Regions from separate parts of the Citricoccus sp. NPDC079358 genome, predicted to be linked through region 2. Evidence: predicted binding sites of a transcription regulator. Region 2 holds the regulator's gene; the other holds the start of a gene.

Region 1 (7,786 bases), on a different contig from region 2:
TGGCGTCAAAGACGGAAAAGCCGAACAGTTGGAGGTTTCGGTCGGTGTACGGGTCCACGTAGTAGTCCGCTAGAGCCTCGTCTTCAAGGACGACGACGACTTCACCGGGTCCGCCGGCGCTGAAAGTTTCGGCGTAGTAGTGGGGCCACACGAGAGCGTCCGGGCAGTCGGCCCCATGGGCATCCAGCCATGTCCGGGCTACGGTACTGGCGAACTGCTGGGCGTCGGTTTCTGCGTCAGGCAGCTCCCACGCCACGCAGTTTTCGTCCCAGGCCGGTTCGGGCCGGCCTGCGGCGAGCGCGGCGGCCTTCACCGCTGCGGGGTCGTCGAGGGCGGCGGTGGTGGCGTCGATGGTGTCCCGAGTTGCCTGGGCCGCGTCGGCGGTGGCGGTGGTCGCTGCATCTGCGATGGCGGTGATCGCCGGGGCCGGGGCCGGGCTCGGCGGTGAGGAGGGGGATGGCGAGGGCCGCGGCGGCGGTGCCGGTCAGGAGCGCGGCGGCGGTGAGCGTGGCGGTGGTGCGGCGGTTCATGCGGTGGTGCTCTCTCCCGTGGTGCCGGTCTCCGGCAGGCTATCAGCCGGGCAGGGCCATTCACTGGCCCGGGCAGTGATCACGGCGGCACGGAGGGCACCAATCAGGGCTTCGGCTTCGTCAAGCTCCAACAGGTCGGCCGATACGGTCACGGTGGTTTCCTCGCCAGTGGTGGACAGGCCAACCTCGAAGGACACGGCGCAGGTAGTCGTCGTCATGGGGGTCTGGTCGGTGTCGCCCTGCGCAGGCCCGCACGTGCCGATGACGGGGTACGTCTTGCCGGTCACGGTGTCGCGGACGCGGGATCCGGTCGGGAGATGCTGGGTGGTTCGGGCGCTGATCGCTGGGGCTCCGTTCCGGCGAAGAACGGAGCCGGTCCGGTCACCAGCCGCGTTCGCGCCAGTCGCCGAGGTGGGGGCGCTCCGCGCCGAGGGTGGTCCCATCGCCGTGGCCGGGGTGGACGATCATGTCGTCCGGATACTGCTCGAACAGCCGCGCCACCACGTCCGTGAACAGCGAGTCGAAGCGGTCCGGGTCCTGCTGGGTGTTGCCCACGCCCCCCGGGAACAGGCTGTCGCCCGAGAAGCAGAGCGGCGGGCCGTCCTCCGGCTCGTAGACCAGCGCCACGGAGCCCGGGGTGTGCCCGCGGAGCCCGACGACGGCCAGCGAGATCCCGTCGAAGGTCGCCGTGTCGCCGTGGTTCAGCAGCACCTTCGCGGGCACTCCGGTCTCCCGCTCGATGGCGTCGGCATCGTCCACGCCGGCCGCCGTCGGTACGCCCGTGGCCTCCACGACCTCGGCCAGGGCCCGAATATGGTCCCAGTGCTGGTGCGTCGTGATGATCACGGCCAGCTTGAGTTCGCAGGGGGTGTCGTCCTTCGCCGACTGCAGCAGCTCACTGACGGCGACGGCGTCGTCCGCGGCATCGATCAGCACCTGGGTCCCGGACGTCTTCGAGGTGAGGACGTACACGTTGTTCGCCATGTCGGAGACCGACCGCTGGCGGACCGTCACCCGGGGCAGATCGTGCAGCAACCGGATGGGGGAGGTGGATGAAGGCATGAGCCATAGTCTAAGGACGTTGACCGCCACCGGGGCAAGCCCATCGGGGAGGTCAAGTCTCGATCTGCGCTGGTCCATCCCGCTGGACGGCCTCGGAGGCCGGCGCGGACCGCCCCGCCCCTCGGCGCTCCGATAGGGTGTCAGAACACACAGACACGGACCAGACAGGAACGCGGGGAACAGATGGCGGCTCGGGGCGCATCAGGCCGACCGAAGGATTCGGCGCAGCCGAAGGAACCATCGGCGGGCACGCCCCCGGCGAAGTCCCCCGCCACGCCGGTCCCCGCGTGGCTGGTCGCCGCCCTGTCCATCAACACCGGTTCGACCGTCCCGCCCTATGAGCAGGTGCGGACCGGGTTGCTCGACCTCATCCACCGCAAGAGGCTTCCGGTGGGCAGCAAGCTGCCGACGGTGCGTGCACTGGCGTCCGCCCTGGGCGTAGCCGCCAACACGGTGGCCCGCGCGTACAAGGAGTTGGAGCAGGCCGCCGTCGTGACCGCCAGGCCCCGGCTGGGGACCGTGGTGGCGCCGGGCCATGACTCGGCGGAGTCCCAACTCGCCGCCGCGGCGGCCGCCTACGCGCAGGTGGCCCGCACCCTCGGGTACGGGCCTCGTGAGGCCACGCGGCAACTCGAGGCGGTCTTTCCCACCACCTGAGCGAGAGGGGCTCTGCGTGAGAGGGGCCCGGCGATACGGCGTGAGTGGGGAATTCGCTCAGGGCCGACGGTTCGAAGAGGTGTTCGAAGCCTCTCTGCCATACAGTGGATTCCGTGCCGAAATCCCTCACGAATCCCGACTCCGATACGGTTCCCGCCACCTCCGCGTCCTCCACGTCCCGCCACTCCCGCGGTCTCGCCTCCGGCCCCGCAGGCGGGGCGCACCGCCACGATCCAGATCGGATCGTGGTCAAGGGTGCCCGCGAGCACAACCTGAAGAACGTGGACCTGGACATCCCCCGCGACGCGCTGGTCGTCTTCACCGGGCTGTCCGGTTCGGGCAAGTCCTCCCTCGCCTTTGACACGATCTTCGCGGAAGGCCAGCGCCGCTACGTGGAATCGCTGTCCTCCTATGCGCGGATGTTCCTCGGCCGCGTGGACAAGCCGTCCGTCGACTTCATCGAGGGCCTGTCCCCGGCCGTCTCGATCGACCAGAAATCCACGAACCGCAACCCGCGTTCCACGGTCGGGACCATCACCGAGGTCTACGACTACATGCGTCTGCTGTGGGCCCGCATCGGCATCCCGCACTGCCCCGAGTGTGGCGAGCCGGCCAGCCGGCAGTCGCCACAGCAGATCGTGGACCAGCTCGGCGAGCTGCCCGCCAAGACGCGCTTCCAGGTGCTCGCCCCCGTGGCCCGCGGCCGGAAGGGCGAGTTCGTGGACGTCTTCACCGACCTCGCCACCCAGGGCTTCTCCCGGGCGATCGTGGACGGTGAGCTCATCCAGCTGTCCGATCCGCCGAAGCTGAAGAAGCAGGTCAAGCACACCATCGCCGTGGTGGTGGACCGTCTGGCCATGAAGGACGGCATCCGCCAGCGGCTCACCGACTCGGTGGAGACCGCCCTGAACCTGGCTGACGGACTCGTGGTCATCGACTTCGTGGACGTGGACGCCGCCGTGGACCCGGCGAAGGCCAACGCGGGCGAGTGGGACGCCTTCGATGCCGAGGGGACCCCCAAGTTCCGCTCGTTCTCGGAGAAGCTGTCCTGCCCCAACGGCCACCAGCTCACCATCGATGAGATCGAGCCCCGCTCCTTCTCCTTCAACAACCCTTTCGGCGCGTGCACGGTCTGCACCGGCATCGGCACCAAGCTCGAGGTGGACGAGGACCTCGTGGTCCCGGACCAGGACAAGACCCTCCTGGAGGGGGCCATCGCGCCCTGGTCGATCGGCAAGTCGACGTCCGAGTACTGGCAGCGGCTGCTCTCCGGCCTGGCCAGCGAGGTCGGCTTCGGCATGGACGTGCCCTGGAAGGACCTGCCCGCAGCCGCCCGCAAGGCTGTCCTGCACGGCAAGGACTTCAAGGTCGAGGTGTCCTACCGGAACCGCTTCGGCCGCGAACGCCGGTACACCACCGGTTTCGAGGGGGTCATCGACTACATCCACCGCAAGCACCTGGAGACCGAGTCGGATCACGCCCGGGACCGCTACGAGTCCTATATGCGGCAGATCCCCTGCGCGGCCTGCAACGGCAACCGCCTGAACCCGACCTCGCTGTCCGTGACCGTCGGCGGGAAGTCCATCTCCGAGGCCACGGTCCTGCCGATGCAGGAGGCCATCGACTTCTTCGAGCAGCTCGAGCTGTCCGAACGGGACGTGCAGATCGCCGACCAGGTCCTCAAGGAGATCCTGGCCCGCCTGCACTTCATGCTGGACGTGGGCCTCAATTACCTGAATCTGGAGCGGCCGGCCGGGACGCTGTCCGGCGGCGAGGCTCAGCGCATCCGTCTGGCCACGCAGATCGGCTCCGGGCTCGTCGGGGTCCTGTATGTCCTGGACGAGCCGTCCATCGGCCTGCACCAGCGGGACAACCGGCGGCTGATCGAGACGCTGCTGCGGCTCCGGGACCTCGGCAACACCCTGATCGTGGTGGAGCATGACGAGGACACGATCGCCGAGGCCGACTGGATCGTGGACATCGGCCCCCGGGCCGGTGAGCACGGCGGCGAGGTGGTCCACTCCGGCTCCCTCGAGGGCCTGAAGGCGAACGAACGCTCCCTGACCGGCGACTACCTGGCCGGGCGGCGCGAGATTGCGCTGCCGGAGCAGCGCCGTCCGTTGGACCAGAGCCGGAAGATCACCGTGGTCGGAGCGCGGGAGAACAACCTGAAGGACGTCACCATCGACTTCCCGCTCGGTGTGCTGACCGCCGTGACCGGCGTGTCCGGGTCCGGGAAGTCCACGCTCGTGAACGAGATCCTCTACAAGGTCCTCGCCAACCAGCTCAACCACGCCAAGCACGTCCCGGGACGGCACAAGCGGGTCAATGGGCTGGACCAGCTGGACAAGGTCGTGCACGTGGACCAGAGCCCGATCGGGCGCACCCCGCGCTCCAACCCGGCCACGTACACCGGCGTGTTCGACACCATCCGGAAGCTCTTCGCGGACACCCAGGAGGCCAAGGTCCGCGGCTACCAGCCCGGACGCTTCTCCTTCAACATCAAGGGCGGCCGCTGCGAGGCGTGCTCGGGTGACGGCACCCTGAAGATCGAGATGAACTTCCTGCCGGACGTCTACGTCCCGTGCGAGGTGTGCCACGGCGCCCGGTACAACCGGGAGACCCTCGAGGTGCACTACAAGGGCAAGAACATCGCCGAGGTCCTCCAGATGCCGATCGATGAGGCGGCGGACTTCTTCTCCGCGTACACCAAGATCTCGCGCTACCTCAACACCCTGGTGGACGTCGGGCTCGGGTACGTCAAGCTGGGCCAGCCCGCCACCACCCTCTCCGGGGGTGAGGCGCAGCGCGTGAAGCTGGCGGCGGAGCTGCAGAAGCGCTCGAACGGCCGGACGATCTACGTGCTGGATGAACCCACCACCGGCCTGCATTTCGAGGACATCCGCAAGCTGCTGGGCGTGCTGCAGTCCCTCGTGGAGAAGGGCAACACGGTGATCACGATCGAGCACAACCTGGACGTCATCAAGTCGGCCGACCACGTGATCGACCTCGGCCCGGAGGGAGGGTCCGGCGGCGGCAGCATCGTCGCCGTCGGCACCCCGGAGCAGGTCTCCCGCACGGCGGCCAGCCACACCGGCCAGTTCCTCGCGGGGATCCTGTGACCGCGCCCGGCACCGCGATCCTCTTCGACCTGGACGGGACGCTGGTGGACCCTGCGGGCGCCATCACCGGGGGCATCGCCACCGCCCTGGAGCGCCACGGGTTGCCCGTGCCCGGCCCGGAGCGGCTCGCGTCCCTCGTGGGGCCGCCGTTGCAGGAGAGTCTGGCCTCCCTGGAAGGTGTCACGGCGGAGAACATGCCCTCGGTGATCCGTGAATACCGGGCCGGCTACCTGAGTCAGGGGATGGCGGCCAGCACCGTCTACCCCGGGGTCCGTGACGCCCTCGAGGACCTGGGGGCAGACCACCGGCTGGTGGTCGCCACCTCCAAGCCCCGGTCGCTCGCGCGTCAGCTGCTGCGCGTCCAGGGCCTCGATCACCTCTTCGCGGCGGTCTGCGGGTCGAACGACGACGAGACCGCCCCGTTGCCGCCGCACGGCACCAAGGTGCAGGCGATGGCCGAGGCGCTGGCCGCCGTCGGGCATCCGGAGCGGGCCGTGATGGTGGGGGACCGGCACTTCGACCTGGCCGGGGCCGCGCACCACGGGATCCCGGGCATCGGGGTCCTCTGGGGCTTCGGCGGCCGGAGCGAGCTGGAGGAAGCCGGGGCCACAGTGCTGTGTGCGGACGCGGGCGATCTGCCGGAGCACTGCCGAGCACTGGTGACCGCGGCCCGGATCTGACCCGGGCACTATGATGGATCCGGTCCGCAGGAGCATCCGGGACACTCAGCTCTTTCGATTCCACTGGAGAGGACGGCCATGGCGACCAACGAAGCCGTGCGCACGGGGATCCGTGCCCTGGTCAAGGTCACCTGCCGGCCGACCATCACCGGCCTGGAGAACGTGCCGGAGTCCGGCGGGTTCATCGTGGCCAGCAACCACCTGTCCTTCTTCGACTCCGTGATCCTGCAGGCGGTCATGCCGCGCATGGTGCACTTCTTCGCCAAGGCCGAGTACTTCACCCAGCCCGGCATCAAGGGCGCCGTGATGAAGGGCTTCTTCGACTCCGTGGGATCGATTCCCGTGGAACGCAGTGAGAAGGCCGCCTCCGTGGCAGCCCTCGAGCAGCTCATGGGCCACGTGGCGGCGGGCTCCGGCGTCGGCATCTACCCCGAGGGCACCCGCAGCCGGGACGGCCGCCTCTACAAGGGCCGCACCGGCGTCGGCTGGCTCGCGCTGGCCACGGGGGTTCCGGTGGTGCCCGTCGGTCTGCGGGGAACCGAACGCCTCCAGCCGCCCGGTTCGAACCGGTTCACGCCGCACCGCTTCTCCCTGACCGTAGGTGAGCCGCTGCAGTTCGACCACCTCGGCACCAAGCACCCGTTGCCGCCGCGACGGCAGGCGACGGGGCAGATCATGGACGCCATCGCGGCCCTCTCGGAGCAGGAACGCGCGACCACCTACAACGAACCGGTCTCGGGCCACTCCTCCGGCGGTCAGGCCGGACAGAACCCGACGCCCACCCAGGACTGAGCCGCCATGGCTGATCCGGCCAGCTACCGCCCGAGGACCGGTGAGGTGCCCACCTCACCGGGGGTGTACCGCTTCCGCGACCCGGACGGGCGCGTCATCTACGTGGGCAAGGCCAAGAATCTGCGGTCCCGCCTGGCCTCCTACTTCCAGGACCCCAACGGGCTGCATCCCAAGACCCGGGCGATGGTGTTCACCGCCGCCTCGGTGGAGTGGACCGTGGTCGGCTCCGAGCTCGAGGCCCTGCAGCTCGAGTACACGTGGATCAAGCAGTACACGCCGCGCTTCAACATCATGTACCGGGACGACAAGTCGTACCCGTACCTCGCCGTCACGATGAACGAGAAGTACCCGCGGGTGCAGGTCATGCGCGGGGACAAGCGCAAGGGTGTGAAGTACTTCGGGCCCTTCCATCCGGCGAAGGCCATCCGCGAGACCGTGGACCTGATGCTGCGCGTCTTCCCGGTCCGGACCTGTTCCTCCGGAGTGTTCCGCCGGGCCGAGCTCTCCGGTCGGCCCTGCCTGATGGGCTACATCGACAAGTGTGCCGCCCCGTGTGTGGACCGGATCAGCCAGGCGGGGCACCGTCAGCTCGCGCAGGACTTCTGCGACTTCATGGCCGGGGACGCCCAGAAGTACATCCGCCGGCTCGAGGCCCAGATGAAGGAGGCCGTGGCGGACCTGCGCTATGAGGACGCCGCCCGGCGCCGAGACGACATCGCGGCCCTGAAGCGGGTGTTCGAACGCAATGCCGTGGTCCTCTCGGAGACCACGGAGGCGGACATCTTCGCCTTCGCCGACGATGAACTCGAGGCCGCCGTCCAGGTGTTCCACGTCCGGGACGGACGCATCCGCGGTCAGCGTGGCTGGGTGGTGGAGAAGGTCGAGGATGTCTCGGGTGCCACCATGGTGGAACAGCTGCTCGAGCAGGTCTACGGCTCGCTTG
Region 2 (7,786 bases):
GACCGAGGTCGGCCACGAACACCTCACCGCCCACCGTCGTCGTCGACGTCACGGTCCCCTCAGCCTCGTAGAGTGGCTCGTCCCCGGAGATCTGGGGCGTCGGGTCCACCGTCCCGGCGTATACGGCCCCTTCCGCGGGGTTGCTGGCGGAGATGATGCCCGCCCCGAGCGCGAAGTCCTGGGTGGCCGGCAGCATGACCTGATCACCGGCGGCCATCGCAGTCGTGTCAATGGACGTCAGGGCACCGGATGCCGGATCCAGCATGAGGGCGGTGACATCCTCCTGATGGAGCTCGACGCCCTCCATCGGGGGCCGGAAACCACCGTCCAGGATGGCGGACTCGTGGTTCAGGTGGCCGACGTATCCCCCGCTGTTGTGGGTGACCCAGATGCCTGCATCATGCAGTTCGAGGTCAGCGGTGTCGAAGCCGGGATAGAGCAAGGCGCCGGTGGCCACCAGCGCACCGATGGCGGAAAAGGCCACCGGGGTCGCCACAGACTTCATCTGCTTGCGCTTGTTCCCCATGCGTGCCCCGTCATCAGCAATGGATCCGCCCCACCACGGACCGAGGCCATCCTACCGGCCGGTCGGAGGGTATCGAATCCTCGGCGCCGCAGCCAGGTCCAGCCGGGGCTCAGGCCCCGGCGGGCACGAACAACACCTGGCCGGGCTGTAGCTCACCACCGTCGAGGTCATTCAGTTCGCCGATGCGCAGGATGGCTTCATGACGGGGCGATTCCGGGGCGGTGCGCCCGGCGATGGCCCACAGGGTGTCGCCGTAGTTCACCGTGAGGGTCTCCACGGCTGCCGCCGACTCGTCGGCCGACGCGGACGCCGGGGCCACCCCGTGGGCGCCGAAGAAGACAGCGGCCGCGGCGGCCAGGACTGACAGGAGGATGACGGGGAACCCCACGAAGAGGAAACGACCACGGCGGTTCAGGTGGAATCCGGCGGAGCCGGTCGTGCGGGTCTGGACCGATGCTGCAGTGCTCATGCTCTTCTGCCTCTCCTCCCGGATCCCCGGGCCGTCTAGAACGTGTGTTCGACTGCTTCGACGTCATGTCTAGCACGCCTGTTCGAAACATGCCAAGAAAACTTCGAACATATCTTTGAATCGAGGCTGTGACTCCGGTATCGTCAAAGCCAGCGACCCAGCACGAGACACCTCACCAAGACCGACGGACACGATAAGAACGGATGGTCGAATGGCCCCCCGGATTTCCACTCCCGCCCCGGACCCGCACCGCGTTCCCAGCGTCCGGCCCCTCACCGATCGTCAGCGGATCATCCTCGGATCCATCCGTTCGGCTATTGCCGCGCACGGCTACCCGCCGTCCATGCGGGAGATCGGGGATGCCGCCGGCCTGGCATCCCTCTCCTCGGTCACCCATCAGCTGGGTCAACTCGAGAAACTGGGCTACCTCCGCAAGGATCCGGGCCGCCCGCGTGCCATGGAGGTCCTGCTGGACGAGAACGGCCGAGCTCTTTCGACGGAGTCGGCTGCCGCGGCCCCCGATTCGACCGCCACGCCGGTGGGGACGGTGAGGACCCTGCACACCGGGGCCGCCGAGGGTGATGCCGTACCGGTTCCGCTGGTGGGCAGGATTGCCGCCGGTGGGCCGATCCTCGCCGATCAGCAGGTCGAGGACGTCATGACCCTGCCGCGCCAGCTGACTGGCGAAGGCGAGCTGTTCATGCTGAAGGTCTCCGGGGATTCCATGGTCGATGCCGCCATCTGCGACGGCGACTGGGTGGTCGTGCGCCAGCAGAACAACGCACTGAACGGGGACATCGTCGCCGCCCTGCTCGACGACGAGGCCACGGTGAAGACCTTCCGGCAGCGAGACGGCCACACCTGGCTGCTGCCACAGAACTCTGCGTATGAGCCCATCCTCGGCGACGAGGCGACGGTCATGGGCAAGGTCGTCACGGTACTCCGGGCGCTCTGAGCCCCATGAACCATCGGCCCCTGCCGCCCGGCGTCCGCGTGGCGGATGCCGAGGAGTTCGTTTATACACACGGGCGGCTGCTCGAACGCCGTCGGGTGGACCTGCTGCTCCATGGGGGCGGACCCGAGGGCGTCCTGGCCGCCCTGGGGGCATACCGCAATCCGGACGGTGGTTTCGGCCACGGCCTCGAACCCGATGTGCGATCACCGAGGAGTGAGGCGCTCTCCACCCTGACGGCCCTGGATCTCCTGGCCGGCTGGGATCTGGCCGAGCACCCCTGGGTGCGCTCTGGACTGGAATACGTGGCCTCGACCTCCGGGGTGGATGGTTCCGTGCCGTTCGTCACCGAGGCCTCTCTCGAGTGGCCCCATGCACCGTGGGTCCAGCCGGTTCCGGGCGGTTCGCATCTGACCTTCGGCTTCGCCGCCGCGGCACTGCTGACCGGGTTCTCGGGCGGGTGGGCCGAGGCCGCTTCCGATTGGTGCCGCCTGCGATTGTCCCAGGGGTCGACGGACGGCGGACTGGCCGCCTACGAGACCAAGTACGCACTGAGGTTCCTTGCCGCGGACGGCCTCCCCGCGGGCTCGGCGGACAGCCCGGTCCTGACGGTGCTCCGTGAGCGGCTCTCGGCCGACGGCTCCCTTCCCGTGGAGGGCGGCGCCGAGGACGAGAGCCTCCACGCGGTCGACCTGGTCCATGATCCGTGGACCGTTCCCTTCCCGTCCGATCTTCTCGGCGGGCTGGTCCCGGCGGCCGTGCTGTCACGGGACCGGCGGTGGCTGGCTTCCGCCCAGGACCCCGACGGCGGATGGTCGGTGGATTGGCCCGCCTGGAGCCCGGCCCCCGGCCTCGAATGGCGGGCTATTCGCACGGTCGGCGCCCTGGAGATGCTGATCCGCTAGTCACCGGGACGGAGCCGTTCCAGGACGCCCCGCACCACCGAGGGATCGGCCGTGGGCCAGAAGTCCGGCAGGGTCGAGCGCAGGAACGACCCATACCGTTCCGTCGCCAGCCTCGAGTCGAGGACAGCCACGACACCGCGGTCCGTCGCGGTTCTGATGAGTCGGCCGGCACCCTGCGCCAGGCGGACCGCCGCGTGGGAGGCGGAGACCGCCATGAAACCGTTGCCGCCATGGCGGCTGATGTCCCTGGACCGCGCCGTGGAGAGAGGATCGTCCGGTCGCGGGAACGGGATTCGGTCGATGACCACCAGCCGACAGGACTCGCCGGGCACGTCCACGCCCTGCCACAGGCTCATGGTCCCGAACAGGCACGTGTCCTCCTCCGTGGCGAACTGCCGCACCAAGGCGGTCAGCGTGGTGTCGCCCTGGCACAGGATCGTGGGCTTCGGCCCGAGCCGGGTGCGCATCTCGGTGGCGGCGTCCTCGGCGGCCCGCTTGGAGGAGAACAGGCACAGGGCACCGCCGCCGGACGCCCGGAGCAGTGCCTCCAATTCGTCATAGCTCTCGGGGGCGGCGAACCGGCCCGGCTTCGGCAGGTGCCGCGCCACGTAGAGCACACCCTGCCTCGGATAGTCAAAGGGACTTCCCACGTCCAGACCGGTCCAGACCGGCGCCCCCTCGCCCATCAGGCCGAGAGAGCCAGCCACCGGGTTGAACGATTCCCCGATGGCCAACGTGGCCGAGGTCAACACGGCCGTGGCCTGACCGAAGAGACCTTCGCGGAGTTTGCCGGCTACGGACAGCGGGGCCACGTAGAGCATCGGTGCCGCGGACTCGTCCCCGGGGATCCACCCGGTGCCGGGCTCGAAGTGGCCCGGACGGGAGGCCCAGAGCACCTCGGGATGACTGGTCTCCGGGGTGGTCTCCAGCATCCTCTCGGCCACGTCCAGGACATCCTGCATCCGGGACCGAGCCATCTGACGCCCGCCGTCGGCCGAGGAGTCGGCACCTCCCCCGCTCGGCTTGGAATCACTCAGGCCCTGGCGGGCCGCATCGCGGACGGCCCTCAGGGCATTTTGCTGGACCTCGTCCGGCCCACGCGATATCAGACCCGTTGGGGTCGCTGTGAAGGCAGCGTCGAGGCCGGCGCCAGCCTGCACCAAGTCCTCCACGGCGATGGCCGTATGCTTGCGGGCCGAGGAGGCCGCGGCCTGCACGATGGCGCCGGAGAGCTGTCCGGTCACCGCCCCGGTCACCCGGTCCTGGAGTTCGTGGGCCTCGTCCACCACCACCGCCTCGAACTCGGGCAGCACCGCGAGTCCCTCGAAGGCGGCGATCGCGAGCATGGCGTGATTGGTGACCACCACGTCCGCCTCTCCGGCGTCCGCGCGCGCCCGCTCCGAGAAGCACTCGGCCGCCATCGGGCACTTCTGGGCGCCCAGGCAGTCCACCGCGGACACCGAGACCTGGCGCCACGCGCGATCGGTGACACCCGGATCGAGGTCATCCCGGTCCCCCGTGTCCGTCTCCTCGGACCATTCCCGCAGGCGCAGGACCTCGCGGCCCAGGGGGCTGGTCGGGCCGCCGTCAGATCCGGACAGCAACTCGCCGTCGTCGGCCATGCCGAACAGTGCCTGGCCGTCCTCCTCCGGAAAGCCGCCCTCCAGCTTGTGCCTGCACAGGTAGTTGGACCGGCCTTTGACCAGGGCGATGTTCATGGGACGGGGAAGCTCGTCCCGCAGGGCTTCCAGCAGCTTGGGCGCATCCCGCCGCATGATCTGGGACTGCAAAGCCAGGGTGGCGGTGGCCACCACCACCGGGTTCTCGGCCTCCAGGGCGTGCTGGAGCGCCGGCACCAGGTACGCCAACGACTTCCCGGTGCCGGTGCCCGCCTGCACCAGCAGGTGCTGCCCAGTCTCCAGGGACCGGGCCACCTCCACGACCATGCGCCGCTGCCCTTCGCGGCGCTGTCCCCCGGTGGCTGTGACGGCGGCGTCCAGCAACCGCAGGGCCTCACGCTCGGCGTCAGTACGGGGCTCGGCGGCGGGCTCCGCTACAGCAGCCGGCGCAGCCTCCTCGACCGTCTCTGTCATGCTCCGGCGCGCTCCTGACCGTCCGCGGACCTCTCGGCGGCATAACAGCGCAGGTCCTCGGCAATGTCCTCGCGGACCAGCACCCGGAGCCGCGTGCCCTCGGCCTCGTAGGTCTCCGAGATGATGTCCGCGTCCGGCGAGTGCAGGCGCGAGACCACGTCCCCGTCGGTGAACGGGATCAACAGGTCCAGGGCCACATTCGGGCGCGGGATCGCGTCCGAGACGGCGCGCTCAAGTTCCTCGATCCCCTCCCCGGTCCTGGCGGAGACGACCACCGACCGCAGTTCCTTCTGACGCAGCCGGGCCACCACCACCGGGTCGGCGGCATCGGCCTTGTTCAGCACGATGATCTCCGGGATCTGCCGGGCGTCCACCTCGGCCAGCACGGCTCGCACGGCGGCGATCTGCCCCTCGGGGTCCGGGTGCGAGGCGTCGACGACGTGCAGGATCACGTCCGCGTCGGCCACCTCCTCCAGGGTGGAGCGGAAAGCCTCGACCAGCTGTGTCGGCAACGAGCGGACGAAGCCGACCGTGTCCGAGAGCGTGTAGCCGATGCCGTCCGGTGTGACGGACTTGCGCACCGTCGGATCCAGGGTGGCGAACAGGGCGTTCTCTACGAGGACGCCGGCATGCGTGAGGCGGTTGAGTAGGGAGGACTTGCCGGCATTCGTATACCCGGCGATCGCCACGGACGGCACCCGGTTGCGACGCCGGTTGGCCCGCTTGGTCTCGCGCGCCGGTTTCATCGCAGTGATCTCCCGGCGCAGCTTGGCCATGCGGGTGCGGATACGGCGGCGATCCAGCTCGATCTTGGTCTCACCGGGGCCACGGGAGCCGATGCCCTCACCGCCGGCGGCACGGCCACCGGCCTGGCGGGACATGGACTCGCCCCAACCGCGCAGGCGCGGCAACAGGTACTCGAGCTGCGCCAGTTCCACTTGGGCGCGGCCCTCACGGGACTGGGCGTGCTGAGCGAAGATGTCCAGGATCAGCGCCGTACGGTCGATGACCTTGACGCGGACGATGTCCTCCAGGGCACGACGCTGGGAGGGAGCCAGCTCCGAGTCCACGACGACGGTGTCCGCACCGGTCATCGCCACGATGCCGCGCAGCTCCTCGGCCTTGCCCTTGCCCAGGAAGGTGGCCGGATCCGGCAGGTGCCGGCGCTGGATCAGACCGTCCAGGACCTCGGACCCCGCGGTCTCGGCCAGGGCCGCAAGCTCGCGCAGGGAGTTCTCGGCGTCCTCCGCGGTCCCCTCGGACCAGAGGCCGGCGAGAACGACCCGCTCCAGGCGCAGTTGGCGGTACTCGACCTCACTCATGTCCTCGAGCTCGGTGGACAGTCCGCTGACTCGCCGCAGGGCCTGGCGTTCGGCCAGGTCGAACTGCTCACCGTCGGCCTCGGTGTGCCCGTCACCGCCCTTGGACAGCGCGAGGGCTCGGCCAGATTCGGGGGCGTTCTTGGCGGCACTGGCGGCATCAGCCGCAAGGATCCGGTCGATCACGTCACGGATCTCGGACTCGTTCCCGTGCTGCTCGTTCGCGGGCTGTTCGTTCCCCTGTGGGGTGGTCTCGGTCATGGTCTCCTTGGAAGAGTTGTGGTCTCTAGGGTAGTCGCTGTCGGGGACGCCGAGAGTGTTCGGGTCGCCGCTGTGGATGGGGGTTTTCGGGGCCACCAGGGCCTCCTTCACGGGTCGGGCCGGCGTGGGATCGGCGCGAGGAATCGCAGCAGACCAGGACCCGGGCAGTCGGGTCACGCAGGCTCAAGGGAAAGTGGGTGCCATCACGGACGGTGTCTCAACCCGCTGCACAGCGGGGAGATCGGGGTCCGGAGCGTCGGTGCCGCAGAGGCACGTCCGGCTCAACGCAGGTAAATCCACATGCCATCCAGTATAGGGACGCTGTCAAGCAGAGGTAGCATCGGCCGTGATGGATTCCGCACACTACTTCTCCGCCGAGCCGGCCGGCCCGGAACAACGACGACGGCTCAGCCTCACCTTGGCCGGCCGGGACGTCACCGTCGAGACGGCGGGCGGCATCTTCTCCCCCGACGGACTGGACAAGGGCACCGCGGCGATGCTGCGTACGGTACCGGGCCCTCCGTCGTCGGGCTCGTTCCTGGACATCGGTACCGGCTGGGGGCCGCTCACCCTCACGCTGGCGCTGTCCAGCCCCGACGCCCAGGTGACGGGGGTGGAGGTCAATGACCGTGCCGCGCAGTTGTGCCGGGACAATGTCGCCGCCCTCGGCCTGGACAACGTCTCCGTCTACCGGCCAGACGGGGTCCCCGCCGAGCGGACCTTCGACCTGATCTGGTCCAATCCGCCGATCCGGGTGGGCAAGGAGGCACTGCATTCGATCCTGATGCAGTGGCTGCCCCGACTGGCCCCCGGGGGCCGTGCCCTGTTGGTGGTGCAGAAGAACCTCGGGGCCGATTCGCTGCTGCCGTGGATGGCCGCGGCCCTGGACGAACGGTTTCCGGGGCAATTCACGGCGTCACGCTTCGGCAGCGAGAAGGGCTTCCGGATCCTGCAGGTGGACCGGGCCTGACAGCCGCCGGTCAGGCCCCGTGAGGCCCGTTCACGCCACCGTTCCGTCGAAGATGAGTGTGGCGGGCCCGGACAGGATGACGCGTTCGGTGCCGTCAGACTGGGGGATGAACTCGACGCCCACAATGCCGCCCGGGACGCCGACCTCCCAGGCCAGGGCGTCACGGTCTCCGGCCCAGATGCGGACGGCCGTGGCGGCGGCACAGGCTCCCGTGCCGCAGGAGAGGGTCTCCCCCACTCCCCGCTCGTGAACGCGCAGCTCCAGTCGGCCGACGCCGTTCAGGAAGAGCGG

The links. Region 2 encodes LexA, which represses DNA repair genes until DNA is damaged. Its sites were predicted from a motif close to TCGAACANNTGTTCGA; they were not measured.
Region 1: a site for LexA is predicted at 2,321-2,336, ahead of uvrA (excinuclease ABC subunit UvrA). Genes of this name have one in related genera too.

Annotation. Positions count from the first base shown of each region.
Region 1 covers NZ_JBFBLI010000002.1:423,383-431,168, reverse strand. The annotation lists gene AB0333_RS04355 (hypothetical protein) at 1-313, opposite strand, end outside; gene AB0333_RS04350 (hypothetical protein) at 527-817, opposite strand; gene AB0333_RS04345 (MBL fold metallo-hydrolase) at 912-1,592, opposite strand; gene AB0333_RS04340 (GntR family transcriptional regulator) at 1,776-2,249, shown strand; gene uvrA (excinuclease ABC subunit UvrA) at 2,492-5,371, shown strand; gene AB0333_RS04330 (HAD hydrolase-like protein) at 5,368-6,051, shown strand; gene AB0333_RS04325 (lysophospholipid acyltransferase family protein) at 6,130-6,843, shown strand; gene uvrC (excinuclease ABC subunit UvrC) at 6,850-7,786, shown strand, end outside.
Region 2 covers NZ_JBFBLI010000010.1:40,470-48,255, reverse strand. The annotation lists gene AB0333_RS12600 (Ig-like domain-containing protein) at 1-526, opposite strand, end outside; gene AB0333_RS12595 (LysM peptidoglycan-binding domain-containing protein) at 636-995, opposite strand; gene lexA (transcriptional repressor LexA) at 1,207-1,950, shown strand; gene AB0333_RS12585 (hypothetical protein) at 1,956-2,852, shown strand; gene AB0333_RS12580 (ATP-dependent DNA helicase) at 2,849-4,945, opposite strand; gene hflX (GTPase HflX) at 4,942-6,525, opposite strand; gene AB0333_RS12570 (methyltransferase) at 6,875-7,495, shown strand; gene dapF (diaminopimelate epimerase) at 7,526-7,786, opposite strand, start outside.